DNA from 3 places in the Shewanella sp. 30m-14 genome. Region 3 is predicted to be linked to each of the others. Evidence: predicted binding sites of a transcription regulator. Region 3 holds the regulator's gene; each other region holds the start of a gene.
What was found. Region 3 encodes MetJ, which represses methionine synthesis genes. Its sites were predicted from a motif close to TAGACGTCTAGACGTCTA; they were not measured.

Region 1 (10,852 bases), on a different contig from region 3:
ATGGAGTTTGGCCGCGACAACGGGTACGGCCTTTAAAGTGCCAACCTTTAACGACCTGTACTGGCCAGGTTCTGGTAACGCAGAGTTGCTCTCAGAAACCGCTGAGAGTTACGATCTAACGCTGCATTTTAATGCTAAAGATGTGCGTGCTTATATCAGTGTATTTAAAAATACTATCGATAATCTGATTGCTTGGGCCCCAACGGGTGAGAAAGACGATTATGGTTGGGATATCTGGAAGCCTGCGAATATCAATGAAGCTGAGATCAGCGGTATCGAACTGTCTGCTAATTTCCAGTTATTGAGCCTTGAGCACCAACTGGGTTATACCTATCTGGATGCTGAGAATAAACAAACAGGTGAGCAGCTTGTTGGCCGTAGCGAGAATGAGTTTAACTATATGCTGAGCTATAGCTGGCAACGTTTTGATCTCTTGGCTAACTACCATTATCAAGGTAAGCGTTATGCTGGTTATGATGCGTTTTTGGATGCCTATCATAAAGTTGATTTAAGTGTGGGTTATCAGCTCGATGATGCTTGGAGCTTACGTTTAAAAGCGAACAACATCTTTGACGCAGAGATTATCTCCGCTCAAAACTACTTTAGCCCTGGTAGAGAGCTATTTTTGAGTGTTAGCTATCAAGCATTCTAGTTTTTTGTGACATATTTAAAATGATATGCGTACTTAAGTCAGACCTTGTGTCTGGCTTTTTTTATGTTATTTTTTGGCTACAGTCTCAAGTTAAAAGTTATTGATGAAACCATTATTTAAGCGTCGCCCTATTGTCCTATTGCTCGTTAGTTGCGCACTGCTGTTATTGCAAGCTTGCTCTGGGGCGAGTATTCCGCCCTTATCAGATAATGCACGGATATTAGCTTTTGGCGATAGCCTTACCTATGGCGTTGGCGCGTCGAAGGGCCAAGACTACCCTAGCCAGCTTGCTTCTCTTAGTGGTTTTGAGGTGATTAATGCGGGCGTATCGGGCGAGACAACAACGGGTGGTGCAGCACGTTTAGCTTCGTTATTAGATAAGTATTCACCAGAGCTATTAATCTTGTTAGAGGGCGGTAATGACTTCTTAAGAAACCATGCTATCACGACGACTAAATCTAATTTGGCCGCCATGATAGAGATGGCCCAGTCGAAACAGATCCCAGTTTTACTGGTTGCGGTGCCACAAAAGAGCCTATTTTTATCGGCGTCACCGATTTATGAGGAGCTTGCAGAGCAATATGAGTTGGTTTTAGTCGACGATGCGTTAAGTCGCTTATTGAAAAGTCCGAGTAAAAAATCGGATGCGGTACATTTAAATGACGCAGGCTATTTTGACCTTGCCAAAGCGATTTATCAGGCTATATAACAAAGGCTTACATTAATATATTAGCGTAGCCAAAATCCCTCCGGTTTTAATACTATTCCTGGCTCTTGCTACTGATGGCAGGTTTTATCAGCTACTTATTTAGTGGAGGTGAATAAAATTGTTGAAACTTGTTAAGGTTGTCGCTTATATGGCTTGACCTTTGACGTCATTGTGTGGGTTAATTTGCCACGGAATTGAGTGCACATCATGATTAAAAATAATAAGGTTTAATGTTTCGCATGACAGATCTTGAGCAGCAAGTATTTACTCAAGTACGCGCAATTATCAGCAACGAAGAGCAGGTAATTGGTCGTAGAGGGATCCTTATCCCATTGAAAAAGGCCATTATTGCAGACGGTGATATCCGTAATGTTATCGATATCGTGTCATCCGATCCGGCCGTATCTGCCCATCTGCTTTGGCGCAGCAACAGTGCAGATCACGCCACACCGCAATCGAGTAAGAATCGCTCATTAAAAGATGCTTTAGTACGTTTAGGTCAGGTTAATATTTATCGTTATGCGTTTACTTTCTATCTGAAAGAGCGTTTAGACGAATTGAATGAGCCTTACAAAAAGCTGGTTCATGGTTATTGGGCGCTTACCGAAGCGATTGCAGCGGACGCCGTTGATCAACTGCATCAGCTAGAAAGTTTGCAAATTAGCCCTGATGAAGTGCAAACCCTGGCACTATTTAGCGTATTTGGTGACATTATTGCACTAACGGCATTTGCTTACTTAAACTCAGAACTTGAACAGGATTACCCACTGAGCCTGCTTAAGTCTGTGATTGAAGATAAACAAGAAACCTTAACGCTTGAAGCTTTTGAGTCATTAGGGCTAGATGATGATTTACGTGATGAGTTCTTAATCGCGCATAACTTACGTCAAACCCATAACGCTAACTCTCCAGGTTTGGTCTTGAGACGGGTATTAGCGAGAAGAAATTTGCTACTTAAAGCGCTATAAAAAGAAAGCCTGCAATATGCAGGCTTTTTTGTATGCTACAGAGCGTAGTGCTCACTATAGTACGGATTGATCAGTTCAATCTCTGCTTCGCTAACCCTTCTTTTGAGACGAGCTCTAACCAATGTTGGGCTAAGCGTGCATTGGCACCGTTACGACGGTATGCGCCAAACAGCGGGCGTTTAAGGCCATCTGGCCCCAACTTAACGCTGGTAAGGCTAAGTCCATGAGCTTCGTTAATCGACCAACTAGGCAGCGCCGCAATACCATCTTTACAGGCAATACGCTGCAGTAACATCATGGTTAAATCACACTTTACCTGTGGCCCAGGCTTTATGCCTGCAGGCTCTAAGAAGTGGCGATAAATATCTAAGCGCTCAAGTGAAACTGGGTAGCTTAAAATCGCCAAGTTTTCTAACTGTTTCGGTGTAACATACTCTTGCTGCGCCAGCGGATGGTCGCTGGCAACCACTAATCTAACTTCAAAATCAAACAAGTGCTGATAAGCAATCGACTGAGCAGGTACTGGATCCGATGTCAGCACGACATCTAGCTCACCTAACTCAAGCGCGTTTAATGAGTCGAATAAGTGGCGACTAGAGAGGTCGAGATCCGCCTGTGGGTATTGTTTTCTAAATTGCTCCATTACCGGCATTAACCAACGGAAGCAGCTGTGGCACTCAATACCTACGCCTAAATGATTATCTCCTTCAGCTAAGCCTTTCTTTAAATCAAATTCGGTTTCGATCACTTTCGGCAGAATATCTTCAGCAAGGTTGAGCAATCGCGCACCCTCTTGTGTGAAAGAGAGGGGCTTACTCTTGCGCACAAAAATAGCTGAGTTAATGCGAGTCTCTAATTCCTTGATCTGATGAGACAGTGCCGACTGGGTGACGAAGCGTTTTTTTGCAGCCCCAGCGAGGCTGCCGCTTTCCTTTAGGGCAACTAACGTACGTAAATGTCTAAGCTCTATCATTTTATCCTCACATGAAATTCGCTCATGTTGCGCTTGAATTCGTTTCGATTGCGAATACTAAGGCTAACACAATAAACTTCCAGACGTCCAGACGCCCGTTGTTCTGTTTAGTTATATGAAATTCAGAGGGGCGTTAACTCTGAATTTTGCTCATCTTAACATCAAAAGGTATACAATATGCAATTAAATAGTTTGGGATTTCCACGAATTGGTCGTTTACGAGAGCTAAAATTTGCTTTAGAGAAGTATTGGCGTGGTGAAATTAAGCAGTCGCAGTTAGTTGAAATTGCAAAAGAACTACGCCAAACACATTGGCGCTGGCAGGCTGATGCCGGGGTGAGATTGTTGCCTGTTGGCGATTTTGCTTTCTATGATCAGGTATTAACCTTAAGTGCCACTTTGGATGTGATCCCAGAGCGTCATCAAAGTGATACCCCCACCGATATTGATACCTTATTCCGTATCGGACGAGGCCGAGCGCCAACGGGGAAAGACGCTGCCGCTGCTGAAATGACCAAGTTTTTTAACAGTAATTATCACTATATCGTACCGGAGCTAACGGTCGATCAAAGCTTTGATATTGGTTATGAGCAATTGTTTGATGAAGTGAGTGAAGCTCAGGCTTTAGGCTATCAGGTCAAGCCTGTGATCTTGGGGCCAGTGTCATTTCTATACCTGTCTAAAACTGTTGGTTCATCGTTCGATAAGCTGAGTTTATTACCGCAACTTCTGCAAGCGTACCATAAAATATTGGCCCGCTTTGCTAGTCAGGGTGTCGAATGGGTTCAGCTTGATGAACCTGTTTTAGCCCTAGAGCTAGACAGTGATTGGCAAGCCGCGATTAGCCAAGCCTATCGTGATTTTGAGCGTTGTAACCTAAACATCTTGCTCGCCAGTTACTACGGCAGTATTGAGCACCACCATCAGCTTGTCGCATCGCTTAACGTGGCAGGGTTACACTTAGACTTGGTTACAGCGCCAGAGCAGCTCAGCGCTTTTTCCATCAGCCTAAGGCAAGATCAAATACTGTCAGCAGGGGTGATTAACGGCCGCAATGTGTGGGCGGCAGAGCTCGATACACTCGCAGAGGGATTATCGAGTGTAGCGCGGGATCTTAAGCAGCGTTTATGGCTGTCGCCTTCGTGCTCTTTGCTACATAGTCCGGTCGATTTAGAGGTAGAAACTCAGCTTAAGCCTGAACTTAAGCAGCAGCTCTCTTTTGCCAAGCAGAAGCTGGCTGAATTGGGTCAATTGAAGACGTTACTCACAGCTCCAAACTCTGTCGAGGCCAAAGCCATAGTGCTTGAGTGCCAACAACGACGTAACGCCCGTGCCAAAGCCGCTAATCAAGAGGTGATAGCCAGAGTCGATGCTCTCACTGAGCAAGACTACCTGCGTGATGATGAATTTTCACTCAGGCAAGCCGCGCAAAGACAAAAATACCGCTTACCATTATTGCCAACGACCACCATAGGGAGTTTTCCTCAAACGCCTGCAATTCGTGGCCTGCGTAGCCGCTGGCGTAAAGGTGAAATAAGCCTTGAGCAATATAATGATCAGTTACGCCAAGTGACCAGAGACACTATTGAGCGGCAGTTAAAGCTAGGTATCGACGTATTAGTGCATGGTGAAGCAGAGCGAAACGATATGGTGGAATACTTTGGCGAACAGCTCGATGGTGTCGGCTTTACCCAGTTTGGTTGGGTACAAAGCTATGGCTCACGCTGTGTTAAACCACCACTTATTTATGGCGATGTATCACGCCCAAATGCGATGACGGTAGAGTGGGCTACATATGCTCAGAGCCTCACAGAAAAGCCGGTCAAAGGCATGCTGACAGGGCCGGTAACCATACTGCATTGGTCTTTTGCGCGCGAAGATATCAGTCGCGAGCAGATAGCGACTCAAATCGGCCTCGCCATTCGTGATGAGGTGGTTGAGCTACAAAATGCCGGTATTGGCATTATTCAAATCGACGAGCCAGCATTTCGAGAAGGCTTGCCGCTTAAAAAGAGTGAATGGCAGCATTACCTTAACTGGGCGGTCAATGCCTTTAAGCTGAGTGCGGCAGGTGTTAGCAACGAAACGCAAATTCATACCCATATGTGCTATAGCGAATTTAATGAAACCATCGCAGCAATCGCGGCGATGGACGCCGATGTGATCACCATTGAGACATCGCGTTCAAGAATGGAGCTACTCAATGCATTTGAGGACTTTAACTACCCAAATGAAATTGGTCCGGGTGTTTACGATATTCACTCACCCAATACACCAAGGGTTGATGAAATTGTCAGTTTGATGGAGAAAGCGGCGAGTAAAGTTGCGGTAGAACAACTGTGGATTAACCCTGATTGCGGCTTAAAGACACGCACTTGGGATGAAGTGGAGCCCGCGTTGGTTAACCTTGTTGAGGCGACTAAGATATTGCGGCGCAAATTAGGCTAGCGCTGCTCGCCTGCTGAGTTAACTTAAGCAAACGAGCTAAAGCATTACCTGTTTTATGGTGCTTTAGCTCGTCTTTAGCTCGTCATTAGCTGATAGTTTGTTGGGGGGCAGTATTCGTTTTCCTAGTCAGCCTAGTGTGTTTATCAATTCTGTTTTTTTCGAGTGCTTGCCTAGTCTGTTTGCCCGTTATCCTTGGCGATTAAAGGGGCGAGTGCTGCTAGAGTGAGTGCTGTGATGAACTATTTGTTTACTTATCCGGTCTTATAGAGTCATATTCATTTTACTGCCGCAATATAATGCCGGTAATGCTGAGCGCTATGGCCGAAAAGAAAGCGACCGAAAAGAAAGCGACCGAAAAGAAAGCGACCGAAAAGAAAGCGACCGAAAAGAAAACGACTGAAAAGAAAATGACAAAAAAACAATCGCCAGAAAAAAAGCCGACATTGAAGCACCGTATTGGTGGTTGGATTAAGCAGTTATTGATTTTGCTTATCATGCTGAGCGCCGTAGCTTGGGTCATGGATAAGTGGCGTAGTAGAAACTTAGAGGTCAATGATTTTCCGATGATTAGTGGTGTTGCTATCACAGGTGAGAAGATTAACGTATCGACGCTTAGTACCGATGGGCCCGTTTTGGTGTATTTTTGGGGTACATGGTGTCCTATTTGCCGTTCGGTAAGCCCATCTGTTGAGGCTATTTCGGCTTATTTTCCAGTGGTGAGCGTGGCCATTGCATCGGGCACTAATAGTGAGATAAATGATTATATGCAGGACCATGATTATCACTTTCCTGTGATTAATGATGCTGATAATCGCAGTGCCCAAGATTGGTCGGTGCATGTTACACCGACTCTGATTATCATCAATGAAGGCAAAGTGGTGTCTTATACCACCGGCTTTACTAGCCTTCCAGGGATCGGATGGCGTATGTTTCTGGCATCATACTGATTGAAATAAACTGTGCATGCTGTCTTTTGAGGGAAAATTGCTCTTATATTTACCGCGAGTGTTGGGGGGAATTCTTTGTCCTGACTATCACAGAGGTTGTTCTATACTGACTAAAGTTATTTCCTTCTCATCGCTGGAGTCATTATGAGCCATACCTACAAAATTATTGAATTGACCGGGTCGTCACCTATTAGTTCTGATGAGGCCATCAAGAATGCGATTGCCGCGGCAAATGAATCATTGAAGCATTTGAGATGGTTTCAGGTGGTTGAAACTCGTGGCCACCTTGAAGAGGGGTTGGTGGCGCACTGGCAGGTAACAATTAAAGTCGGCTTTACCTTAGATCCAAATGCATAACAGCTCTCTAATGATCTGTTATTAGGCCTACGCGTCCCGCGCTAGGCCTTTTTCGACACTGCGGATCACCCTTTGGGTTTTGCGGCTTAGGTTCTGCTCATCTGCTGCTTGTTGCTGTAGAGCCCAATCAATATGCTCTATCACCATATCATCGACTTCATTCGATAGTTTACGGGCCTCAAGCGCTGCGATAATCGCTTCACTGTGGGGCGCATTACCCAGCGCAACGGCGATATTTCTAAGCCAACGTGCATGGCCAATCCGGCGAATAGGGCTACCTTCAGTGAGCTTTAAAAATTCAGCTTCGCTCCACGCAAACAGCTCAAGTAGCTGTGGCTGCTTAAGTGAGGGGCGAGTATGAAAGTCGGTTTCATCGGTGAGTGGCGCGTTAGCGTTTACTGGGCAGACGAGTTGGCAATCATCGCAGCCGTAAATACGGTTACCAATAGCTTGTCTAAACTCTACTGGAATGGCGCCTTGTAGCTCAATGGTTAAGTAAGAGATACAGCGACTACCGTCAACAACGTAAGGCTCAATAATCGCGTTGGTCGGGCAAGATTTAATGCACGCTACGCACGTGTTGCAGCCTTCACTAATAGGAATATCGACGGGCAAAGGCAGGTCGATTAATAGTTCACCCAAGAAGAACCAGCTGCCAGCGTCTTGGTTGAGTAATAAGCTGTGTTTACCTGTCCAGCCAAGGCCTGCCTTATCGGCGAGAGGGCGCTCTAAAATAGGGGCAGAATCAACGAAAGGGCGAGAGTTTGGTTTGCTAATGCCTAGGTTTTTCAACTCAGCTTCGATTCTATCACCGAGCTTTTTAAGGCGGCTACGGATCATCTTGTGATAATCACGCCCGCCAGCATAACGCGAGATATAGCCAAGATTAGGGTCTTTAAGGTTAACCGCAAAACCGGCTTCGGGTGGTAGATAGTTCATGCGAGCGGCAATAACCCGCTTAGTGCCGGGGTGAAGTTCATAAGGTCTAGCGCGCATCATGCCGTGATTGGCCATGTAACTCATATCACCATGATAGCCCTTGTCTAACCACTGCTGTAATTTGGGCTCCTCGGTGCTTAAGTTTGTATCGCAAATACCGATTTGGGCAAAGCCTAACGCTTGGCCCCATGCTTTAATGTTAAGGGCTAATTCGCCGAGCTGAGTGGGCGTTAAGGTGTCGATTGCAGCAAGTTGTGAAGAAGAGTCAGACATAGGTCTATTGTCGGCGAAAAGTATCGGCGAAAGTAACGGCTTTAAGTAAGCGCTAATGATAGCAGTTATTGAGAGTAAATAGGTATCCTGAGATGTTATTCGACTCTTCTTGGACTCATCTTAGACTCTCAATGGGCTAACTCACTCTAGCTTGATTACGGCCTTCGCTCTTAGCTAGATAGAGTGCATCATCGGCGCGTTTTAGCAGCTGCGACAGCTTGTCGTCGCTTGACATTAAGCTGGCAACGCCAGCGCTAATGGTCATGCTAAAGCCCTGTGGGAACTGACTAAAGTTGCTATTACAGACGGTTAGCACTAAGGCCTGCGCTATTTTGTAGGCCTGCGCCTTGTCGGTATCTGGCAGGATAATCAAAAACTCTTCGCCGCCGACACGCGCGGTTTGATGCTCCGGGGCGAGGGCACTGCGGCAGATCTCAGCGAGTAACTCAAGAGCCTGGTCGCCTACCTCATGTCCAAAGTTATCGTTAATCAGCTTAAAGTTATCTGCATCGAAAGCGATGACTGAAAAACAGCTCTGTTTTATTTTTGTTTCTTCAAAGCATGTTTGCGCTTTGCTATAGATATAGCGCCGATTTGGTAGTTGGGTTAGATCGTCTGTGAGCGCCAACTTTGATAATAATGTGTTTTTCTGGATCTGCATGTAAGCAAACACCGACACAATCAGCATCAAAAAGCCGCCTAGCAAGATGATGATCCATTGCTGGAGCTCATTTTTCTCCAACATGGCCAGCTCTATCTCTCTGAGCTTTTGGTTTTCGATGAGATGACGATTCTCTTGCTCTATCTGATCGGCATTGAACCGTGTGCGCATTTCGGTGGTGTAGCTTGATAGCTGTTTGGCATCAAGCTCGTTGTGGATAGTCATGTACTGCTTAAGCGCCAGATAAGCTTGTTTCCAGTTATTTTGACTGAGAAATATTTGGCTTTCTACCAACTGCAGCTGTGCTAAGCCACGTATATTCTTTATCCGTTTAAAGGCACTACGCGCCAGTGCTATGTTGTCATGGGCCTGGGATAATTGACCATCGGCTAAATCCACTTGAGCGAGAAATAGATGCATGAAGCTGAAGAAACCTTCATCAGATGGCAAAATAAAAGGTTTAGCTTCATTTAAATATCGTTTTGCTTCATCAAGTTCACTCAGTTTTATTAGCGTTCCTGCAATATTGACCGCGACAGTTGCTTGCTCGAGTTCGCGCCCTTTAGCTTTCCAATACAAGTAACTAGTTTCAAACAGTTGCTTGGCATGCTCTAAATTCCCTAACTCTTCTTCGGCAATGGCAATGGCGACTGAAATGCTATTTGCGGCATCAAAGTCTTTACTCTCTATTTTACTTTTTTCGAGCTTTTTAAAGTAGCGAATGGCATTTTTCTGATCGCCAAAGCGGCGATAGCTAGTGGCGATTTCGTACAGGTTAATACTGACCCAAGCGGGTAAGTTAAGACTTTTATAGAGGGATTGCGAGGTGATTAAGTCCTCTAGCCCCTGGGTGAAGTTACCTTGATAAGAATGAAGGTAACCGCGCATACCTCTGGCATCGGCAATGAGGCGTAAGTTCTCAAGCGCATAAGCTTGATTGATCGCCTTGTTGTAGCCTTGCAGTGCTAGCTCAACATTGCCGTCTTGCTCGGTATACCAGGCCTGGCAGAGTTCTAAATCTAGCTTGTCGTTAGGAAAGCGAGCTAGATCAGGGTGGGTAAGTGCATGCTGAGCAAACGCTAATGCTTTGGCTGCCTCTCCCTCTTTAAATGGATCAAATGACCAGCACTGCGCTCGGGTTAGGCGCATCTTTCTTGCGATATCATCTTTAGCGATTAGCGTTTCAAGCTCGGCGACATAAGCGAGGTGAACTTGGTTGTTATTAACGGTGCCACTATCGAGTAGTGTAAAAATCGCATCGGCTTTTTCTGCATTGCTTTGTTCTGCATAGTTTTGCTCGGCATAACCGAAAACACTCACACAAAGTAAGCTTAAAAACAGAATGAGTTTTATTAACAAAAACGGCTTGGGCATTTAGCGCTTTCTTAGCATTAAAGTCATTGATAATCATGCACAAGCATACACGATAAAATATATATTTTAGTTATTTTTTAACAGAATCAATCATGGCGAATGCTCAAATACCTCTTCTAGTGCATTGCTTAGTTATGGCGTGTGATTGCATCTATAACAAGCGAATGCAGGCTTAGCCAGTACTATTGACGAGAATGGGGGCAGTAACAGGGGCTGTAATTGGGACGGTTACTGCAACTGGAATTACAGGGGGAGAGGCCTGCTATTATACATAGCAGGCCTTAGGTATATCGCTAATAAGCAGCAGTTAAAAGCCTAAAGAATAGCCTTAGTAGCCTAGCCATTTAGCACATTTCAACCTGGTCTCGGCCGTTTGTTTTTGCTAAATAAAGCGCGTCATCGGCGCGTTTTAGTAGCAGTGACAGCTTATCGTCACTCTCGCTAAGCATCGAAACGCCAGCACTGATAGTAATCGAGAAGTCCGGCGGGAATGAACTGAAATCAGCATCGCGAACTTGATTGACTAGGTCCTGGGCTATCTTAACGGCTTG
Region 2 (10,852 bases), on a different contig from region 3:
GCATTTTGACGCCTTAACCAATGTATTAAACCGACGCGCATTTAATCAAGACCTCAAAGGGATTATCGAACAACACCCCCAAGGATTATGCTTAATCATTGCCGATATTGACCATTTTAAAGTGTTTAACGACACCTATGGCCACCAGCTTGGCGACCAAGTGTTAAAAGCCGTGACAAAACGCCTAAGTGAAGCTTGCCAAGATGGCACTAAACTGTATCGATTTGGCGGTGAAGAGTTTGCTTTAATCGTGCCAAAGAGCCAATTAGGCCGAACACGACAACTGGCCGAATCTATGCGTCGAAGCCTAGAAAAGTTGATTTTGAAAGACAAACGAAAAGGCGACACTATCAATAACATCACCGCCTCTTTTGGTGTCGCTCAATGTCAGTTAAACGATACTGATAGCCTGCTAATAGAGCGCGCAGACAAACAGCTTTATGAAGCTAAGCGCTTAGGCCGAAACCGTGTCATGCCAATCTCAGCCTAAGCTGACCTTAGATGCAATAACATTAGGTTCGATTAACTCACACAGGAATAAGTGCCACGAAGAAAAGTAGCGCAAGCTTTTGTGGTGATAGGTTAAGTGGACTAAATAAAATGGACTAAGTGAAGTGGCGCTAAGGTTACAACAACTCCTAGCGCCAGCCTTACTCACGTACTTTTTATCGTTAACAAGGCTCACTCTAATTAACAGGCTCCGCCTTAACAACAAACCGCAGTGGCCCACCAGCAAACTCAACGCCAAATGGATAACAGGTCACCAAGGTTAATATGCTCTGACCATTATCTTCAATCACACTTAGATCAGATTCGTGAGTCACTTGCGCTGTAGCCACACGATAGATACGGCTCTTACCTGATGCGTTTTGTAACTGGATCAACTGGCCGACTTGAATACCATTAAGTCTTGCAAAGTGCGTATCTCTATGACCAGCAATAACGGTGTTACCCTGACTATTAACGCTCGCCGACGATAACATTTGTGCAGGACCAAAAGCCAAGTTTCGGCCCGATGCCCCCGCTAGTACGTATAGACTGTCATGGTTATTAATATTGTTGTTTTTGCCCGACTCAACAAAATCCTTGCTTAAGTGAGTCGTAACCGGAAAAAAGTCGAGTTTGGCAACTGGATGCGTATCGGCCCATGACCAAGGTTTATGCGGCTTTTGGTCTGCAAGTGTTTTCTGCCAAGCCTGCTGAATAAGAAATTGGGCAAAATGTGCTTTAGCTTGCATATATCCACCTTGTATTACTAAAACGGCTCCCGCGACCAATAACAACCACGGCGCATACCGATGAAATCGTCTAATAAGGCGTTTATCACACCTTGCATCAGCATTAAAATTATTGCCTTGCTCAGTAATACTACTCATAGTCAGATCCACTGGTGTCCGTACGCCTAAACGATAAACGATATAGAGCCGCTAGCAGCAACAGAGTCGAGCCAAAAATCATCAACACAACACTATTTGTTCCGGTTTGCGGAAGCGTATGTGATAGCTTTTGCCATCCGCTTGGCAGATGCTGCATCACCCTCGCCTCCTTTGTTTCAATACTGGCAGGTTTTATTGGCGAGACATCCACTGCGACTAAGCTAGTGTAAGCGCTCATAATATGAAAATTCATCGCTATGGCCTCGATCTGCTTTTCAATCCTCTCTTTATTCGCAGCTTGCTTAGTCAGCTCTAGTGCAGCGATCTGTTTTCTTGCCCATATTAAATCTAAACCTTTGGCTTGCTCCAAGTTATTAACTTGACTGCCAGTATTAAACTCTAAGCGTCGCTGCCAAAATTGCCCCGCTAATTGCCCTTGGATCAGTAAGTCATTACTGACAAAGCTTGGAATTCTTACAGCGACCAAGATAGGCTCGTGAGCATAAAGATCAGGAATACGTACAGGCCAATAGTCAGGGACACTGCCATCGCTAAAACGAAGATCAACATCGGTGACTTGAGGCTGCGCTATTTTCTCCAATAGCGACACCACTTTTTGGTTAACCTCATCAAGTTTGCCAATGTAGGTATAAGTCCCCCTACCGACTTCAGCAGCTCTTTGCATAAAATGGGCATTAGGCGCTGAGCCAATTCCGATAGTAAATAAACGACTTTCAGCTAATTGATCTTTTATCTGCTCAAATAGCACAGACTCATTAGCAACTGCGCCGTCGGTAATAAATAACACCTGACGTAATGACGCCGCGGCGTTTTGCTCATCTCTTTCATGGTCACTATTATTACCAAGACGAGTTAATGCAGCATCGAGCGCTAATGACATTTCAGTGCCGCCATCGGCGTGTAGTGCATTGATATAACCTTGTGCTCGAGCAAGATTGCTAGCCGTTGCTGGCATTGCATACTTAGACCACTGCTCAACAGTTGAGTTGAACTGCAAAATATTGAAGCTATCTTGGGGCTTTAATCCCGCTAACGCATGCTTAAGCGCCGATTTAGCCTGAATGATGGCATCTCCTGACATCGAACCTGATGTATCGATAACCAAGATCAGTTCACGTGAAATCGACGATGACTCAGTTACGCTACCTTGAGGTGGCATTAACATCACCAAAGCATATTTTTCTAACGCCTTTTTTGAGTCAGTTCGTTGGTTGTGACTATGCTGCTCTAGCTCTAACTGTGGCAGTGGCTGTAGTTGTGACTGTGACTGAGGTTGATACTTTGGCTTACTTCTAGAGACTCCCTGATTAAACTGACTATCGCCTTGCACAACTTGTGAGGCTAACGCAGCGTGGGTTTTACCTTGTTGAGAAAAAACTACCGCGGTAGGCTCACGGCCTTGTACGGGCTGCCATGTCAGCACAAAATCACGATTAGCAACTGCATTGTTATCTAAGCTCACTTGCGCTGCAGCATCTTCGACCATTTCGACATTAATAGAATGGTAGGGGCTGTCGATGTTTTCTATTGCCATTGCGGCGTCAAACTTTACGGTTATCGAAACTAAGTTTTGAGCGATGGTTTGTTCCGTGTTTGTTTGCTCTCGGCCCGCTTGCTCTTTAGCATTAGTCCACTTGAATGCAGCGACTTGTTGATGTAACTCACCACGTTGCTTGTCGCTATGCCCACTTTGTTTCGGCGTATATCTTGGCGCTATCGCCATCGGAAAACGTAGACTAAACAAACCATCTTTATAGTCTAAGGTTTCTTGATAAGTGAGCTCCACAATCAACACTTCATTTGGCGCTAAATTTGCCACCTGAGCACTAAAGATATTGGCACGTTTTTGCTCAAGTAAACTGGTTTTTTTACCTTCAGCCTTTGCTTGTTCATATATGGCTTTAGCCTTAGCTTTAGGCTGGATCTGTCCTTCTATCTCCCTATCGCCAATATGTAGCTTAAGCTGGTCAACCGCCGCTTCATTAGGTAAAGGAAATAGATACTGACCATTAACCCACTCTGTCGACGTGTTTTTAAATTCATGGCGTACAGAAACTCGGTTCACCCAGCCTGATATATGCATACTGATGTCGGTTTTCATTGGTAGCGCAATCGCGACCTGCCCTTGTGCGCTTTCAAATATCAAACTACCTTGAGTAATGCTATCTAAAGAAACTGGTTCCGTTGACGCTAATGCCATCGCACTTTGCGGCACGAATACACTAAGTAATAATAACCCCTGCAATAATACCCCTTGCAGTAATCGAGCTTGCAGCGATCCTATCGATGCCCCAATTGCGACTCTCTTTGCCATAAGCGCCTCAAAAATAGAGCCTCCTTGGCGATGACTCTGCTTAGCGATAGGCTCTAAAACATTCGCTAATCCACGCTTTAATATATACGCAGTCATCTGTTACTCCTTTTGACTGTTTACCCCAAAGATGCGATGAGGCAGACTCTGTGGCACCGAAAACCTGTCTAAAACATTCAACTAAACAGGTCACTTTCGGTTAAATTGGCAGTTAAATTTACGGTTACATGACTGGGGGTTAATTAGCCGCTAAAGCGCTGTCTTGATTTTGCAACTTCAATGTCACGCGACGGTCAAAAAAGTCATTCTCAAAGCTTTGCTCTGCCATCAAAGGAGAAGAGTCACCATAGGCTTGGTTATGCAAACGCGCCTCGGTAACGCCTTGCTCTATAAGATAGCTTTTGACTTCTGCTACACGCTGTTCTGACAAGGCTTGGTTATAATCACCATCACCACGGCGGTCAGCGTACCCCGTCAAGTCCAATGTCAATTCAGGTGAGAGTGACATCGCAAAAGCAATATCATTTAGCTGATTTTGAAAGTGAGGCTCAATCGTTGATGAACCCGTTTTAAACTGTACATTCAGTCCCAGTGCCAATTCAGTTAACTTCTGCTCTTGCGCCATTTTTAAACTGGTAAGCTGTTGCTGCGCTTGCTCATACTGATCTGAAAGTTCAACCAATGATTGGTTTTGCTGATTTAGTACAATAAGCTCCAGCTCTTTTTCATCAAGCATGGCTTGCTGTGTTTGCAACGCATCATCATCGCCCACTGATTTACCCACCAAGGTGCCAGTAAATGCGCCGATAATGGCTCCGACGGGCCCACCCACCACAGCCCCAAGCACAATGCCTGAAGTTAACCCGATGAGTTCTTCGTTATTGCTACGCTCGGTGTCTACAACCTGCTGTGCTGATGCTTGAGTTGAAAATACTAACGCGCTAATGACGAGTGTTGAGATAAGTTGTTTTTTCATGTTATTCCCCTTGGGATAGTAATTTTTAAACTAAATTCAAATTGGCTAATAAAGCTTGCCGTTTTAAAGTTGTTAACTGCGCTTTATTCGATAGGGCTATTAAACCCTACCGAAATGGCTTTTAAGGGGAGTAAAAGTGGCGTTTTGAGGTTCAATTGTGGCAACAAAATGGCAATCACGGTTCACGTCTTCAAACAGAGATATTTTCCTGTATAGTCACAATCAATTAGACAGTTAAGGCCCTCATTAAGACGTTATGAAACGAATTGCCATAGTAGAAGATGAAGCTGCAATTAGAGAAAACTACAAAGAGGTTTTGCAGCAACAAGGTTATTGTGTACAAGCTTATGCCAACCGCCCACAAGCTATGTTGGCATTTAACACGCGCCTACCCGATCTTGCCATTATCGATATTGGCCTTGAAAATGAAATCGATGGCGGTTTTACTCTATGCCAATCATTAAGAGCCATGTCGAGTACCTTGCCGATTATTTTCTTGACCGCACGTGACAGTGATTTCGATACCGTATGCGGTCTGCGACTGGGGGCCGACGATTATTTAAGTAAAGATGTCAGTTTCCCACACCTAATAGCCAGATTAGCTGCGCTATTTAGACGCTCAGATCTAAAAAATGCGAGTAACGATGAAAGTCATATCGTTGAACATGGTTTGCTGACAATCGATGTGAATCGCATGCAGGTATTTTGGAACTCAATACAGATTGAGCTTACCGTAACCGAATTTTGGATGGTGCATGCGCTCGCAAAGCGCCCAGGACATGTACGCCAGCGCCAAGAGTTGATGCAAGAGGCCAAAATATTCGTCGATGATTCGACGATTACTTCCCATGTAAAACGGATTAGAAAGAAGTTTATTGCCCAGGACCCTAACTTTGATTGTATCGATACCGTGTATGGCATGGGTTATCGCTGGGATTCCCACAATTAACCTTGAGCATTAGCATTGAGCATTGAGCATTGAGCATCGAAACTTGATGCTAAGCGAACCCTCGCTTGTGGAATGTCGTCCGCTGATAAATTAGTTCATCAATCGAGTCATTTTTGGTCATGGTCAAGTAGTTTTAGGTCATTGCCTGATCATTTAGGTCATAGTCAGGTCATTGTTGATGGCCATCATTTAGGTAGTTGTTACGCCATGTTTAATTTGCCAATAGGGCTGCGAAGTAAAGTCGCAGTATTGTCTTTATTCTTACTCTGCCTGCCGTGGCTAGGTTATCAGTACGTGTGGGAGATGGAGAAATATCTGCGTCACGGCCAAGAAAAAACCTTAGAAGGCACTACTCAGGCACTGGCAACCGCACTGCACGAAAGACCTAAGCTATTTGATAGCCAAGCGAGCTTTTTAACACAGGTTGAAAAAGGGCGCGATCTATACGCTTATCCACTTTCAGGGCCTATTCAACTAGACGGTAAATTGTCAGATTGGAGTAGCTACCGCCATCGTGCACTTAATTACGCGGCTGATTATCAGGTTTATAAACGTGACGAAGGCCAGCCGTTAAACCTCAGCTTTACCCATATGGTGGGTAAATATGCCGGCTACCTGTACGCCTTTTTCGAAGTTCGCGATCCACACGTGATCTACCGTGGAAAAAATAGCCTTAGCATAGACAATAACGATCATATCGCCATCGCGACACTCGCACCGGATGGCAAATTTCGACGCTATATTGTCGCCACCACACAAGATGGTTGGATAAGTGCCTTCGAACTGCCAGAAGATCCCAACCTGTCTACCCCTGTAACGCCTGAAGTTAAAATTCAAGGAAAGTGGACCAAGAGTAAGCAAGGTTACAATGTCGAGCTTAGGATCCCGCTTAATATGGTTGGCAGTAAACTGGGCTTTGCTGTTTATGACGTAAACGATAAAAAAAGCCGCGTATTAGATACCATCGTTGGCACCTCAGCAATTGATGATGTAAGCAAGTTGGGGACCGTACTTGTCCCCTCACCTGAAATCGAAAGTATTATTAAAGGCATGAGCCATAATAGTTCGCGGATCTGGGTGGTCGATAAACATGGTCGCGTTTTAGCAAAATCGGGCGATATTCGTTCAGATAACAGCGTCTGGTCACGGACTAATATCGATAACGATGACAACTCGGGTTGGACGCAGTTTAAACATAAATACTTGCACCCGCTTTACTACAAAATTTTAACCACGCCAGCCAAAGACTTTATTGATTCACTGCAAGACTCAACAGTGTTGCAAGGCAGTCATATCTCTAAAGCCTTAAGCGGCGAGCAAGGTTCCACCTGGCGCTTAACTCCCGACAGCAAAGCGGTTGTGCTCGCTGCTGCTAGTCCTATTTGGATTGATGATAAAGTAATGGGGGTAGTGATTGCCGAAGAAACCACTCATGGTATTCGAACCCTGCGCAACAAAGCATTAGAGAAGCTGTTTAATGTGATTTTAACCATCATGAGTATGGGCACTTTAGCGCTATTTTTCTTTGCTTCAAACATCTCAAGCCGTATTCGAAAACTACGCGATGAAGCTGAGCAAGCGATCGACAGCCAAGGGCGAATAAAAAATGAGATTCAGGGTTCTAAAGTTCGCGACGAGATCGGCGATCTATCACGAAGTTTTGCCAGTATCGTTAGCCGATTGAGCCAATACACTCATTATTTAGAGAATATGTCTTCGCGTTTATCTCACGAACTGCGCACCCCTGTCGCCGTGGTGCGCTCGTCGCTTGAGCATCTTGGTTTACAACAGCTTAGCCCTGATAGCCGCAAATATGTTGACCGGGCACAAGAAGGCGTTAACCGTCTCAATATGATCTTAAACAACATGAGCGAAGCCACTCGTTTAGAAGAGAGCTTATCTCATGCCGAAACGACTATTTTTCCGCTCGAAAAAGTCATCAATGGCTGTATGCAAGGCTATCAAATGACCTATCCCCAACAAGCATTTGAGCTCGATATTACCCAGGACAGTATTGCGATGTTAGGAGTGCCGGAGTATATCGCTCAGCTGATGGATAAACTTATCGCTAACGCCTTAGAGTTTAGTCATCCTGATAGCCCAATTAATGTTGCGCTGACACTCAAGCATAAATATGCCGAGCTGAGCGTCAGTAACCAAGGCCCCGCACTACCGGATAATATGGCCGAGCAGATTTTTGAGTCTATGGTGTCTGTGAGAGCACAAAAAGCGCAAGATAAGCCGCATCTAGGTTTAGGCCTTTATATTGCGAGACTTATTTGCCAATTCCATGACGGTAAAATTAACGCCAGTAATACCCAAGATAAGGCCGGGAATATCAGCGGCGTTAAGATCACGATTAAGCTACCAATAAGCAAAGAAAGTCTTTAAAGCAGTTGTAACTATCCCAATTATGACGACAGAGAAAATAGTGACTGAAAGTTTATACTGAAAATAATGACACTTTATTTTAGCCGTTTAGATGTTAAGATGGCTAAAATGATATCGATATTTAAACTGATGGAATTCGCCCGATGAAAAAAGAAACGCAGATAATCAGTCTAGGCCGAGATAAAAAATGGACCCAAGGGGTGATAAACCCGCCTGTTTACCGCGCATCGACTATGGTGTTCGATACTATGGAAGATATGCGTTTTGCTGCAAAAAATAAGGCTAATGGCGCAATGTTCTATGGCCGTCGTGGTGGCCCTACTCACTTTGCGTTTCAAGCGGCGATTGCAGAACTTGAAGGCGGAGTGGGCACAGCACTATATCCATCAGGAAGCGCCGCCATCAGCAATAGCCTGCTGTCATTTTTAAAAGCGGGCGATCACCTGCTTATGGTCGATAGCGCCTATGAGCCCACTCGTGATCTATGTAATAAGCTGCTTGCCGGTTACGGCATCGAAACCACTTATTACGACCCTATGATTGGTGATGGCATAGAAGCCTTAATACAGCCTAATACTAAGGTGCTGTTCTTAGAATCTCCCGGTTCAATCACCATGGAAATACAAGATGTCCCCACTCTGAGCCGTATCGCCCACCAGCACGATATCGTGGTGATGCTCGATAATACCTGGGCATCACCAATAAACTCGCGCCCTTTTGAGATGGGGGTCGATATTTCGATTCAAGCGGCGACAAAGTATATCGTCGGCCACTCAGATGTGATGATGGGCACTGCTACCGCGAACGACAAACACTGGGAACAGCTACGAGAAAATAGTTACCTTCTAGGCCAATGTACCTCACCAGATGATGTATATCTTGCTAGCCGAGGCCTAAGAACCTTAGGTATTCGCTTAGCCCAGCATGAACAAAATGCATTAAAAGTGGCTAACTGGCTTGCAACCCGCCCTGAAGTGGATCACCTGCGTCACCCCGCTTTTGAGTCATGTCCGGGCCATGAGTTTTTTAAACGCGACTTTAGCGCCTCAAACGGACTGTTTTCGTTTGTATTAAAACAAGGTGATGTTAGGTCTGTTACCGCATTTGTTGAAAATATGCAGCACTTTAAAATGGGCTTTTCTTGGGGCGGTTTTGAAAGCTTAATTTTAGGCGTATTTGGCATCGATAAACTGCGCACTGCAACAAAGTGGGATAGCAGTAAACCACTCATTAGATTGCATATCGGCTTAGAGAACGTCGATGATCTCATTGCCGATCTTGAGGCCGCGTTTGAACGCTATAATCGAGTATTAAACACCTAAGCGAACTCTATTTAGCTTTTAGCAAAACAAGCCGGCCATGTTGTCGGCTTGTTTGCATTTGTCACAGAAAAAGATTCTTTGTTTTAGCTATTAGGTTAAATGCTTTATTATTAACAGCGTAAATGACCAAACCTAGAGAATCTTTTTAATGCAGCGCGCCACCGCCTCAAAAGGCTTTACCCTCATCGAACTTGTTATCGTGATTATTGTGCTTGGCATATTAGCAGTTATCGCTGCGGCTAAATATGTAGACTTTAAGCGTGATGCTGAAATAGCTCGGGTCAAGGCCGTTGCCGCTGCATTGCAGCAATCAGTTACCTTCTCCCACACTAAATGGCAGCTTATCGCAGGAGTTGGTGCGTTGAACGATCTACCTGACTTTGCCGGAGGGGAGCTTGATATGAACAGCTTTGGTTATCCCCTTGGTATTGGTAAAGGTAACCCGATGGGACAACCAAAAAATATCGGCCAAGGTGAGCAAGGCTGTGTTGATTTATGGAATATCCTACAACAAGATCCAGCCAGTGTTTCGTTATCTAGCATAGACAATAGCAGTGACTTTCAAGCCTATCGTCATCAAGCAGCTAGCAATCCCGATGGTCAAACACAGTGCACTTATGTACTGCGCACCCTTGGCGATACCAAGAGCCGCCAACAAGCCGATATAAAAATCCTCTATGACTCAGTCGCTGGTAGTGTTATTGCGCTTATTAACGATTAAGCCCAGCTTTACAAGCTAGCAGCCAATTTATTGCTTTCGCTCAAAGCATAAAGGCGGATATGATCCGCCTTTATAGTGCTTATATGATGCACTTAGATTGTGTACTTAAATTGTGTAGATGGATTGTGTGCTTGTACTGTTTTCGTGTGCTAAGGCTGATTGACTTAACTCACTTATCAAGCACTCTTATCTAGCCCATTTCGCCTCATTGTTCAATAGTGAGTAGTGAAGAGCAAAACTGAGCCGCAAGCAGATCAGTTGTTAATCACTGCTCCACCAGGGACCCACGCTTGTGTGCCATAAAGTGGCACGGTTGAGAGCGCATGCTTGTGGCTACCATTGGTCTCTTTGGTTGAGTAAGACAAATACAGTAATGTTTGGTTCTTTGCATCATAAATACGGCGTACTTTTAGCGATTTAAATAAGATGCTTAATGATTCTTTAAACACCACTTCACCGTTTTTACTCTTATCGATACTGGCAATTTCAGCAGCGGTGATCGGCCCTGTTTGACGACAAGAAATACTCATATCCGATGGGTCCGCCAGGCTTAAATCGGCCTCAATACGGCTAACATGACACGTCACACCAGGGATTTTAGGGTCGTGCCTAGCATCAATAATCACATCTTTGGTGGTAAATAAACCTAAACTCACCTTACCCACATCATCGCCACAACCACTTAGACCAAGTGTTACGGTCAGTGACAGTCCCAAGCTAATTAACAGCCCTTTAGTTAAGCCCTTCATATCCATTTCCTTTAGCGATTGAGTCAATCAATGAGT
Region 3 (10,852 bases):
AATTCGGATCTGCCGCCATCATTTTACCTAAAGGTGAGCTTGGATCATTTGGCATGCCAAATGCGCCGGACATCGCTTTGGCACCAAAGTCACTAAAATTGACCTTTATTGCAGGGTTCCAGGTCACGTTTTGATAGTGAAGTGAGTGAGCTTTGGTACGAAAGTCGCCAGTGATCAAAATTCTGTCGAGGGCGGAGTGGCGCTCATTGTTATCGACGCGATCATTGAGATCGTCAATCTCGCTGGTGATGTCCTCTAGCTGTTGCTTTAGATCTGAAATTTTTTGAGCGTCGTTTTCATTGGCATATACACTGCCAGATAAGGCGATAGCATTGGCAACGAGTAGTGATATAAGGGTACGCATAACATCTCTCCTTTCGAGGTTTGACTTATCTTGCTGTTGTCTTGTCTCGATTGATGTTGAGGGGCAACCTGGACTTGGCTGATTTTTGGCAGCACGAGGCCCTGAGGCTTTCCCCATTTTTAATTTATCTGTTGGTTACTCTGAGAATCTAAGAATGGTGGTAAGTCGGCTTACCGCGTCTTAGCCACAGGTTTGCGGTTGATCTGAGTCAGCCGCATGGTCATAAAGGAACTGTTGAATATCTTTTAAGTCCTTTTCAGATAGCGCATTAAAGGCTTCTTGATCACCTTTGTGCTTCATACGTTTAAAGAAGCGATCCCACTGGCTCATGGTTTTTGTCATTGGAGTGATCTCTCCCCCCACATCACCTTTGCTATGGCAGGCTTTACACTCTTTTTTATAAAGGTGCTTACCCTTTTTAGGGTTACCGCCGTCTGCAGCCTGGGCTTGAAGCCCCAAAGACAGCGCAAGGGCAAGGCCTATTCCGATTTTTGAGATTGTTTTCATCATCAATTCCTTACTTTTTTATAGGTTTGATGCCGTCCTTTGCGTGGTTAATTAAATGCTTTAAAAATGCTTCCGTGTTGTTACTAAATTTAGCAGGTGTTGTTGGGTTAAATATTGAGCTTGATCATGTTCATGATAAAAATCTAATTGATAAAAAGATCATTGAATAAAATCTAATGGAGGTTGGCGTGTGTGTGCTTGCTGTTGTTTTTAAAGGGTTTTATGGTTTTGAGTGTGATTTTGATTATCTGTTTTTGTCTTGCGGAGTGTTTTTGGTGCGAGGTCTGTGTCACGTTTTTGGGTTTTAGCTATCCCTAAAGTGATAACTAGGTTGACTTGCTGTTAATAAAAAGCCCTAGCAGAAAGACTGGAAGGGCATTAACTTGTGTGAGGGAAGATTAAGGCTGTTGACGCGTAGGTGCTAATACGATTTCACGCACACATACATTTTGTGGTTGCTCGAAGGCGAACACGGCTGCATCAGCAACCGCTGTTGGCTCAATCACTCCGCCCATGAACTCTTTCCACTCGTTGTAACCCGCTTTGATCTCTTCGCTGGTGGTGTGGCTTAATAATTCGGTTTCAACTGCCCCAGGCGCAATCGTCACCATACGCACATCATCTAAGGCGACTTCTTCACGGATATTTTCTGTGAGTGCATGTACAGCAAACTTAGTGGCACAGTATGCCGCATGGTTCGGGAATGTTTTGCGGCCTGCTATTGAGCTCACGTTGATGATGGTGCCTGTTTTGCGCGCTTTCATATCGGCAAGAACCGCGTGAATACCATTGAGTACACCCATCACGTTGATGTTAAGCATACGGCTCCATTCGGCAGGATCTTGAACATCCGCTGCGCCCAGTAGCATGACTCCAGCGTTATTGATTAAGCAACCTACAGGGCCAAACTTGGCTTCGGCTGCAGCAATAGCGCTTTTCATTGCATCTGCATCAGTTACGTCAACACTGACGCATAAGCTATTTTCAAGTGCCAGAGCTTGCATAGGTTCAATGCGGCGTGCCAGTAAAAGCAGTGGGTGACCCTTAGCGCTAAAGGCTCTAGCCATTGCCGCACCAATACCAGAAGATGCACCTGTAATAACGATTAATTGTTTCATATCAGCCTCAATAAGGGGGTAGGATCTCGATTGATGAGTATTTTATATAAACCAATATTGTTGATATATAATCTATAGAGAATATGATTGTTTACATATGACTTCTAATGCTCGTCAACATACCGAGATAAAATGGATTGCCGTTCATGTATCAAGACCTAAATTTAGCAGATGTTCGCGCCTTTACCGTGATTGCAGAGAAAGGCAGTTTTACCCTTGCGGCTGAAAAGCTAGGTTGCTCTCGTTCTCACCTTTCAAAGCAGTTAACGCAATTAGAACGCTACCTGGGAGTGACCCTAATTACTCGCACAACAAGGGCGCAGCGATTAACAGAGCAGGGCAGCTTTTTTTATGAGCGCTGCCAACATGCCTTAGATGTTATGGAGCAAGCCGTCGCCAAGACGGTTGATAACGCCCATAACTTGCAGGGAAAAATCAATATTAACTGCGTTGGTGGTTATATCGGTGAAGAGATCGTCAACCAACTGGTGAACGACTTTATGAGCCAACATCCGAACATTCAGATCCATCTTGATTTTAGTAGCCAGCGAGTAGACTTAGTGCTTGATGAGTTTGATTTGGTCTTCAGAATGGGAGAGCTTGAAGACTCAGGCTTGGTGGCGAGAAAGTTGATGGACATTGCCAATTGTACACTGGCATCGCCGGCTTATATTGCTAAGCGCGGTCGTCCTCTGCATCCAAAAGAGTTGAAGAGCCATGCCTGTATTACCGGGTCGGTATACCACTGGAATTATCACTCTCGTAGCGATAAAAACCAAAAGGCAGAGGTCACGATTGCTGGCACTTTCTTATGTAAAAATGGCCGCGTGATGAAAAGTAGTGCGTTGGCAGGAAATGGTATTGTCAGATTACCTGAAATTTACTGTAGCACGGAGTTAGATAGCGGTGAATTAGTGCATGTATTTGAAGATTGGACCATATCGGATACACCGCTTTATCTGCTTTATAACAAAGATCAGTTTCAACCAGCTCGATTAAGGCAGTTTATTGATTTCACTACACAGCACTTTATGGAATATGTGGCGTTGCCAAAAAATTGAATTGAATTAATTTTGATCCCCCTTTAATCGGTTTGTTACTGATGATTGGGGTGGCAAACATTTTGCTATATAAATGTTTATTTAAGGTTAAATTTGTCATCCATTTTAGTCGATTTTGTCTTAGAATATCTTAAGAACAAAAATAACCTTTTTTCGATTTGAGTCGTATTGCTGCTTAGAGCGTTAAGGACATTAAAAGGTGGAATGGATGAACCTAAAGAAAATAGCACTAGCTTGTGCCTTGTTACATTGCTTTTCAGCCTATGCAGGGCAAGAATATTATGAGGCTCGAAGCGATGCTATGGGGGGAGCGGGCGTTGCAGCTTCAAATAAAGAGGGGGCGGCTTTTGTTAATCCTGCCTTACTCGCGATTAATGCGCATAAAGACAATTCTGCAGTACTGCTGATGCCTGTTCTTGGAATCGATATGGCTGATAGCGATGACATGATAGATAAGTTTGATTCGCTGATTGACTCATACGATGGCTTAGCTGATGCGATTGATACTGGCAATAGTGGTGATATTAATCAATTTCGTGATGATTTAGTAGCTGATTTAGAGTCGTTAAAGGGCACTTCAGCCTATGCGAGTGCAGGGCTTGGTTTCAGCGTGGCCATTCCACATCAAAGAATGCCGATGGCAATCTTCTATAAGACTTATGTCAACGCCGTCGGCGTTGCTAATATCGCGCAGTCAGATATCAATACCCTCAATAATTTAGATCCTAATAATCCACCACAAATTTCTGATTTAGACTCTCAAGGGCAAGTAGTAGGCGGCGCAGTATCAGATTTAGGTATTGCATTGAGTTTTCCACTTTCTATCGTCAATATGCCGATTGCAGTGGGTATATCGCCAAAGTTTCAGCGCGTTGACACCTATAACTATATTGCCAATGCGAATAACTTTGATGCCAGTGATTTTGACGACGTTAAGTACCGTAATGATGAGACTAACTTTAACCTCGATATCGGTGTCGCCTTGCAACCATTTGAAGGGCTGACGCTAGGTCTGTCGGGGAGAAACTTGATTAGCCAGGATGTGGATACCATAGAAGTTGAAGGGCAAAAGTTTACCTACCGCGTAGAGCCCTTAGTAACCGCTGGAGTGGTTTATGACTGGGGTATTTTATCGGTAACCACAGATATCGATCTGATTGAAAATAAGAAGTTTAAAGAGCTCGATGGTACTCAATATTGGCGCTTAGGGGGGGAAGTTAGAGCCTTTGATTGGATGTCGCTACGAGTGGGTTATCGCCATGATATGAAAGACTCTACAGCTAATCTCTATTCATTGGGTTCAGGCTTTGCCTTCGGTGATTCGTTTTTCTTAGACTTCACCGGTATGTTTGGTGATGACAATGCGGTAGGAGGCGTGCTGCAAACCTCCTACCATTTCTAACGAGTAACGCTAACCCATTAACTCTATCGTTGATTTAATGGTTAGGATAAGCGCACTGCCGCCACATAAAGCCAGAGTTAACGCTCTGGTTTTTTGTTTGTCGACTCGCCCAACCAATCGCCCCGCCACGATATATCCCAAAATCACAGAAGGTAGCAGCATTAAAGAGATATAAAAGTGATGCAAGGTCAGCAAGCCTGCAAATGCCAAAATGATCAAAGCAATCATCGAGCTGAAGATAAAGAAGGCCGATAAGGCGGCGCGAAATTGGCCTGCATCTTTACCGGAAAGCAAGATGGCAAGAGGCGGCCCACCAATTGCGGCTATGTTGCCAAAAATACCGGATAAAATGCCTGCGATAAATAAGCTAAATCGATTCACTGGAATGCTAAATTTCATCAAGCTTAAACCAACCGCCAATGCCACAATCGCGGCTATCGCCAGACCTAAAATCGGTTGCGGCGCAATTAAAATCAACGTCGCGCCGAGTATGCCGCCAGGAATACGACCTAAGAGTGCATATTGCAGGCCATTAAACTCAAGCTGACCTCGCTCTCTAAATAGGGTCAGCAGTGCAATAGAGAATCCCATCATGATAACAGGTGCAGGTACTAGGCTCGGATCGACGATATACAGCAAGGGGCTTGCAACGACGGCTAGGCCAAAGCCGATAAGACTTTGGGTTAGTGCGCCACAAAAGATAATCAGTGAGGCAAGTAGTAATGTAATGGGTTCGATCATCTGTTTATCCAGCCAAGACGGCTTATATGGGAACGAATATAGGTTGGCCTATCAGTGACGATGGCGTGAATCGATTTACAGGCAAACTATCAGTCTGCTACACGTTTATAGTGGTATAGAAGCAGATAAGGACTGCTAAGCAGTCCTTATCTGGAGATCATGTTTGTCGATAATCAATGAAGATTATTCAAGTTCTTCCCACTCAATGCCCATTTCATCCATTAGACGTTTAACCTCTGCAGGCATGCTGTCGGGTTTATCTTTAGTTAGATCGGCATCGTTTGGCAGTGGCTGGCCTGTGTATGCATGCAGGAATGCTTCGCACAACAGTTCACTGTTTGTGGCGTGACGCAAGTTATTCACCTGGCGGCGTGTGCGTTCATCGGTAAGTACTTTAAGTACTTTCAAAGGAATGGACACAGTAATTTTTTTCACTTGTTCATTCTTTTTGCCGTGTTCAGCATATGGGCTGATATAATCGCCATTCCACTCAGTCATTGACTCACCTGTAATTTCAAAATTCGGGGCAGATTTTAACCCTTTAAATTGTGCAGTCAAATTATTGCCTCTTATTTATGATAAATGCAAATAGATTTCTATATGCATGGACGTCTAAACGTCTAAAGTGGTTGACGAGGAGGATGTGCTTAGGTACATTTAGACGTCCAGACATCTCTAATAAGAAAATCAGTAACTAAGGAGTAGTACATGACCGAGCGTAAACTTGCCACCGCGGCAGTGCGTCAAGGCATTGAGTCCGATAGCCAACATGGCGCTGTTGTACCGCCAATATACCTGTCAACTAACTACTCTTTTGATGGTCATAAAAATCCAAGAGACTTCGATTATAGCCGCTCGGGTAACCCAACTCGCTCCATTCTTGGCGATGCGATTTCCGAACTTGAAAAAGGTGCGACGGGAGTGGTGACTTGCACTGGTATGGCGGCAATCACCTTGGCGACAAATCTACTCGGGCCAGATGATTTACTTGTCGTGCCACATGACTGTTATGGCGGCAGTTACCGTTTATTTACTAACCTTGCCAAGAAAGGTCAGTTTAAGTTGCTAGTAGTGGATCAGACTGACTCACAGGCACTTAATCAGGCGATAGCGCAAAAACCTAAGATGGTATGGTTAGAAACACCGTCGAACCCCTTACTTCGCGTGGTCGATATTGAAGCTATCAGTTCGGCTAGCCATGAAGTCGGCGCGTTAGTCGTCGTCGATAACACTTTTCTGTCACCTATTTTGCAACAGCCGTTATTACTTGGCGCCGATATCGTGATCCATTCTACGACAAAATATATTAATGGTCATAGTGATGTGGTGGGCGGTGCTGTTGTGGCTAAAGATCCTGAAGTCGGAGAGTTGCTGCATTGGTGGTCAAATACATTAGGGCTAACGGGTTCAGCATTTGATAGTTATCTCACTTTGCGCGGAATTCGCACACTTGCAGTACGAATTCGCGAACATCAGGCGAATGCGCAACGAATTCTTGATACCCTAGTCAATCATAAAGCTGTATCCAAAATTTATTACCCAGGGCTTAAAGATCACCCGGGGCATGAGATTGCGGCCAAGCAGCAAAAAGGTTTTGGCGCCATGTTGAGCTTTGAGCTCCAAGGTGGGGAGCCCCAGTTGGTGGAGTTCTTAAAAAATCTAAATTATTTTTCAGTTGCAGAAAGTCTTGGCGGCGTTGAAAGTTTAGTGGCCGTTCCTGCGACCATGACACATAGGGCGATGGAGCCAGAGGCTCGCGCTGAAGCTGGCGTAAAAGATACGCTTATCCGTCTTTCTGTTGGTATCGAAGATGCTGACGATCTTGTTGCCGATATTGAAGCTGCGCTTAATGCTGCAGCCGCTTGTTAATTAAAGGGGTATACGATGGCACGCTGTCACTTACATAAATTTGGTGGCTCAAGTCTAGCGGATGCAGACTGTTACCGTCGCGTTGCTCATATTTTGCTGACGCATGGCCACAGCGACGATTTAGTTGTGGTGTCAGCTGCCGGTAAAAGTACTAATTTCCTGTATAAGTTGCTCGAATTAAGTAGCACTAAACAGTTGTGGCAAGAAGAGCTGCAGACACTCATTAGCTTTCAGCAAAATTTGATTGAGCAATTGCTCTCAAATGAGCAGGCACGTTCTTTAAGAGAGCGTTTATCTACCGATAAATCTCAGCTGATCAGTCTATTGTCGATAGAGTCAATTAATGACTATCAGAGCAGCCAGGTAGTCAGCTTTGGTGAGCGTTGGTCAGCGCGCCTATTAGCTGCATTGCTGCGCGAGTCAGGGGTTGCGGCGTCGGATGTCGATGCTCGCACCTTACTGATTGCTGATGAGGGCGCAGTGCCGCAAATTCGCTTGCAAGAGTCTCGCGAGCGTGTGCATCTGATGACCGAAGCACACCCAAATGAGCGGCTAATTATTACGGGGTTTATCTGCGCTAATGAGCGTGGTGATACCTTACTGTTAGGGCGTAATGGCTCTGATTTTAGTGCCACCTTGATTGCTAGCTTAGCGGATATTGAGCGGGTCACGATTTGGACCGACGTTGAAGGGGTATTTAACGCCGATCCGAATAAGATCAACGATGCAAAGTTGCTGAGTAGTCTTTCACTTGCTGAGGCAAACCGTTTAGCCCATTTAGGCTCACCGGTACTGCATAATCGTACTTTGCAGCCACTATTTGATACCCAAGTGAGTCTGGCTGTGCGTTCAAGTTACGCCTCCCACACAGACTTTACCTTGATTGCACCTAAGAGTTCTTCGGCAAGTGCGCCAGTGGTGACAAACTTAAGTAGCGTTGCCTTGTTTAATCTTGAGCTGAAGAGCGATTTTAAACAGTTTATCGCCTTGCTTGAAGAAACAGGCTTGAGCCCACTTGCTCATTGGGAGCTTGGGCAAAACCGAATTGAGTTGACCGTAACGCTTGAAAACCAGAAGCAAGTGTTAGCTTTGCTTGATGTTAATCGTGAAGCATTAGCTGTGAGTAATATTAAGATCACCGAAGACTTAGGCCTAGTTGCGTTAGTCAGCGCCGATGCAAACCTTTACCGTCGTGGATTTGCCAGATTATTGAGCCGTAACGCCAGACCACTATTTAACGATGGCATGAGTCTCGTGACATTAGTGCCGCAAGGGCAAGTTAACCTGCTAACGCAAAAAGTTCATCGTCGCTGCGCCGGTCCACGTAAGCGCATTGGTGTGCTATTGCTAGGGGTGGGCAATATTGGTGAAGCTTGGGTCGATCTGTTTAGCAATGCCCAGGCGGCGCTTAATAAAGAGTTAGAAGCCAGTGTTGAGCTTGTTGGTTTAGTGAGCTCACGCAAGGCACTAATTAGCGATGAAGGTATTGAGCTTGATACTTGGAAACAGGTTTTTGAAGAGCATGCGACGCCTTGGCAATATAGTCACTTATTTGATGAGGTACATGAGCTGGAGTGTGATGAAGTTATTGCGCTCGATATTAGTGCCAGCGCTGATTTAACTCTGCAATATCCAGAGTTTTTTGCCCGCGGAATACATGTTGTAAGTGCTAATAAACTTGCAGGATCAGGTCCATTACCTTTTTACCGAGAGCTTAAGCAGCAACTGGATAATCGTCGCCTGTTTTGGCGTTATAACGCCAGTTGTGGTGCAGGTTTACCTGTGCAACATGCCTTAAACGATCTGCATAATAGTGGTGACAGCATAGAGGCGGTTGGTGGGATCTTCTCTGGCACACTTTGTTGGTTATTTGAAAACTTTGATGCGAAGAAACCTTTCTCGGAATTGGTTATTGAGGCGAGGGGCTTAGGGATCACTGAACCAGACCCTAGGGATGATTTATCTGGCCGTGATATGCAACGTAAACTACTGATCTTAGCCCGTGAAATAGGCTTTGAGATTGAGCTAGAAGATATCGAACTTAAGTCTTTGGTACCTGCTAACTTGGCTGAATTGCCGCTAGAGCAGTTTTTGTCGCGAATTTGCGAGTTAGATGAAGATATGCAGCAACAGTTTGAGGCTGCAGCAGAGCAAGATAAAGTTCTGAGATATGTGGCTTCTTTAGATAAGGTGGATGGCAAGCTAAAGGCTGAGGTGAGCTTACAATGGGTTGATAATAGTCACCCTTACGCTAACCTAACACCAGGCGATAACGTGTTCGTGATCCGTAGCGAGTTCTACCAAGATAACCCATTGATAATTCGTGGGCCGGGTGCGGGTCGCTTAGTCACAGCTGCTGCCGTGCAGTCGGACCTAGCGCATATTTGCAGAGATTTGCTGCAAGAATAATGTTCACATTTTTGCTGTTACAAAGGACTCGTTTGAGTCCTTTTTTATTTTCAGCTCTAAACCATCTTGTTCAAAAGGCGGATTTTTTACTGTCTCAAGAAAAAAACTCACTTGCCTGCTTTTTGCGCTTGACTTCACTCTCAGTTTCTCTAGTATATGGACATATAGACGTCCAAACGTCTGTTTCGGATTGCAATCTAATGCTGAAGTTGAGGAAGTAGAAATGGGTTTTCATCACGCACAACATGCAACATCATTAAACCAGAGCCTATCTGAGCTAAATGGTGACATTAACGTTTCTTTTGAATTTTTCCCGCCTTCAACTCCAGAGATGGAAAAGTTACTTTGGAACTCTATTCGTCGTTTAGAGCCATTAAACCCTAAGTTTGTTTCTGTAACTTACGGTGCCAACTCTGGCGTTCGTGATAGAACCCACGGCGTGATAGAACGTATTCAAAAAGAAACCGACTTAGTGGCTGCACCGCATTTAACGTTAGTTGACGCGAGTGACGAAGAGTTAAAAGAACTGGCTAAGCATTACTGGAACAGCGGTATTCGTGACATTGTAGCCCTTCGCGGTGACTTGCCAGAGGGAAGCGCAAAGCCAACGCGTTTTGCTAACGATCTTGTTCGCTTACTGCGCTCAGTTGCTGACTTTGATATTTCAGTTGCTGCGTACCCTGAGGTGCACCCTGATGCGAGCAATGCTCAAGCCGACTTGATCCACTTGAAAAAGAAAATTGATGCCGGAGCTAACCGTGCCATTACTCAGTTTTTCTTCGATGTAGAGTCATATTTGCGTTTTCGTGACCGCTGCGCGGCGGCAGGCATCGACGCTGAAATCGTCCCAGGCATATTACCTGTCACTAATTTCAATCAAACTAAACGCTTTGCGGCGATGACTAACGTTTCAATTCCAAGCTGGTTACACCGTCAGTTTGAAGGCCTAGAAGATGATGCAACCACTCGTCAGATGGTTGGTGCTAACGTGGCGATTGATATGGTTAAAGTCTTATCTCGTGAAGGCGTTAAAGACTTCCACTTCTATACATTAAACCGTGCCGAACTCACCTACGCAATTTGCCACACGTTAGGGGTTCGTCCGGGTCAATAAACAGATAATTAATTAGAGCAATAAACTGAACCAATAGCCTAGGCTGTTGGTTTTTTTATGCTGTTTATGGATGGTATTAGAGCGTTAAGTTTTACAGCAAGCTTTCTCTGAGCTTTGTTATTCATGCATATGAAAGCTGTCTGCTCGCTATCACTTACTGGTGATAAGAGGCGGTGGCGCAGCATATTGCCGCACTCTAGAGCCTCGCTGTCATATTATTATGATATTTTTCAATCTACAGTGAGTAATCTTAGCTAAAGCTGCTAC

Region 1: a site for MetJ is predicted at 3,375-3,392, ahead of metE (5-methyltetrahydropteroyltriglutamate--homocysteine S-methyltransferase). Genes of this name have one in related genera too.
Region 2: a site for MetJ is predicted at 8,105-8,122, ahead of ACVBIU_RS15625 (cystathionine beta-lyase). Genes of this name have one in related genera too.

What each region holds. Positions count from the first base shown of each region.
Region 1 covers NZ_JBRILW010000016.1:18,739-29,590, reverse strand. The annotation lists gene ACVBIU_RS12930 (TonB-dependent receptor domain-containing protein) at 1-652, shown strand, start outside; gene ACVBIU_RS12925 (arylesterase) at 756-1,361, shown strand; gene ACVBIU_RS12920 (HDOD domain-containing protein) at 1,601-2,329, shown strand; gene ACVBIU_RS12915 (LysR family transcriptional regulator) at 2,400-3,302, opposite strand; gene metE (5-methyltetrahydropteroyltriglutamate--homocysteine S-methyltransferase) at 3,480-5,750, shown strand; gene ACVBIU_RS12905 (protein disulfide oxidoreductase) at 6,068-6,697, shown strand; gene ACVBIU_RS12900 (dodecin) at 6,842-7,054, shown strand; gene queG (tRNA epoxyqueuosine(34) reductase QueG) at 7,082-8,266, opposite strand; gene ACVBIU_RS12890 (diguanylate cyclase) at 8,403-10,301, opposite strand; gene ACVBIU_RS12885 (diguanylate cyclase) at 10,646-10,852, opposite strand, start outside.
Region 2 covers NZ_JBRILW010000022.1:33,155-44,006, forward strand. The annotation lists gene ACVBIU_RS15595 (GGDEF domain-containing protein) at 1-490, shown strand, start outside; gene ACVBIU_RS15600 (class GN sortase) at 687-1,376, opposite strand; gene ACVBIU_RS15605 (marine proteobacterial sortase target protein) at 1,369-3,807, opposite strand; gene pdsO (sortase-associated OmpA-like protein PdsO) at 3,947-4,684, opposite strand; gene pdsR (proteobacterial dedicated sortase system response regulator) at 4,941-5,633, shown strand; gene pdsS (proteobacterial dedicated sortase system histidine kinase) at 5,841-8,024, shown strand; gene ACVBIU_RS15625 (cystathionine beta-lyase) at 8,168-9,346, shown strand; gene ACVBIU_RS15630 (type IV pilin protein) at 9,495-10,067, shown strand; gene ACVBIU_RS15635 (CreA family protein) at 10,322-10,816, opposite strand.
Region 3 covers NZ_JBRILW010000023.1:8,921-19,772, forward strand. The annotation lists gene ACVBIU_RS15860 (DUF3373 domain-containing protein) at 1-364, opposite strand, end outside; gene ACVBIU_RS15865 (c-type cytochrome) at 545-874, opposite strand; gene ACVBIU_RS15870 (SDR family oxidoreductase) at 1,270-1,989, opposite strand; gene ACVBIU_RS15875 (LysR family transcriptional regulator) at 2,136-3,050, shown strand; gene ACVBIU_RS15880 (conjugal transfer protein TraF) at 3,259-4,452, shown strand; gene ACVBIU_RS15885 (sulfite exporter TauE/SafE family protein) at 4,462-5,193, opposite strand; gene metJ (met regulon transcriptional regulator MetJ) at 5,377-5,691, opposite strand; gene metB (cystathionine gamma-synthase) at 5,902-7,062, shown strand; gene ACVBIU_RS15900 (bifunctional aspartate kinase/homoserine dehydrogenase II) at 7,078-9,471, shown strand; gene metF (methylenetetrahydrofolate reductase) at 9,695-10,585, shown strand.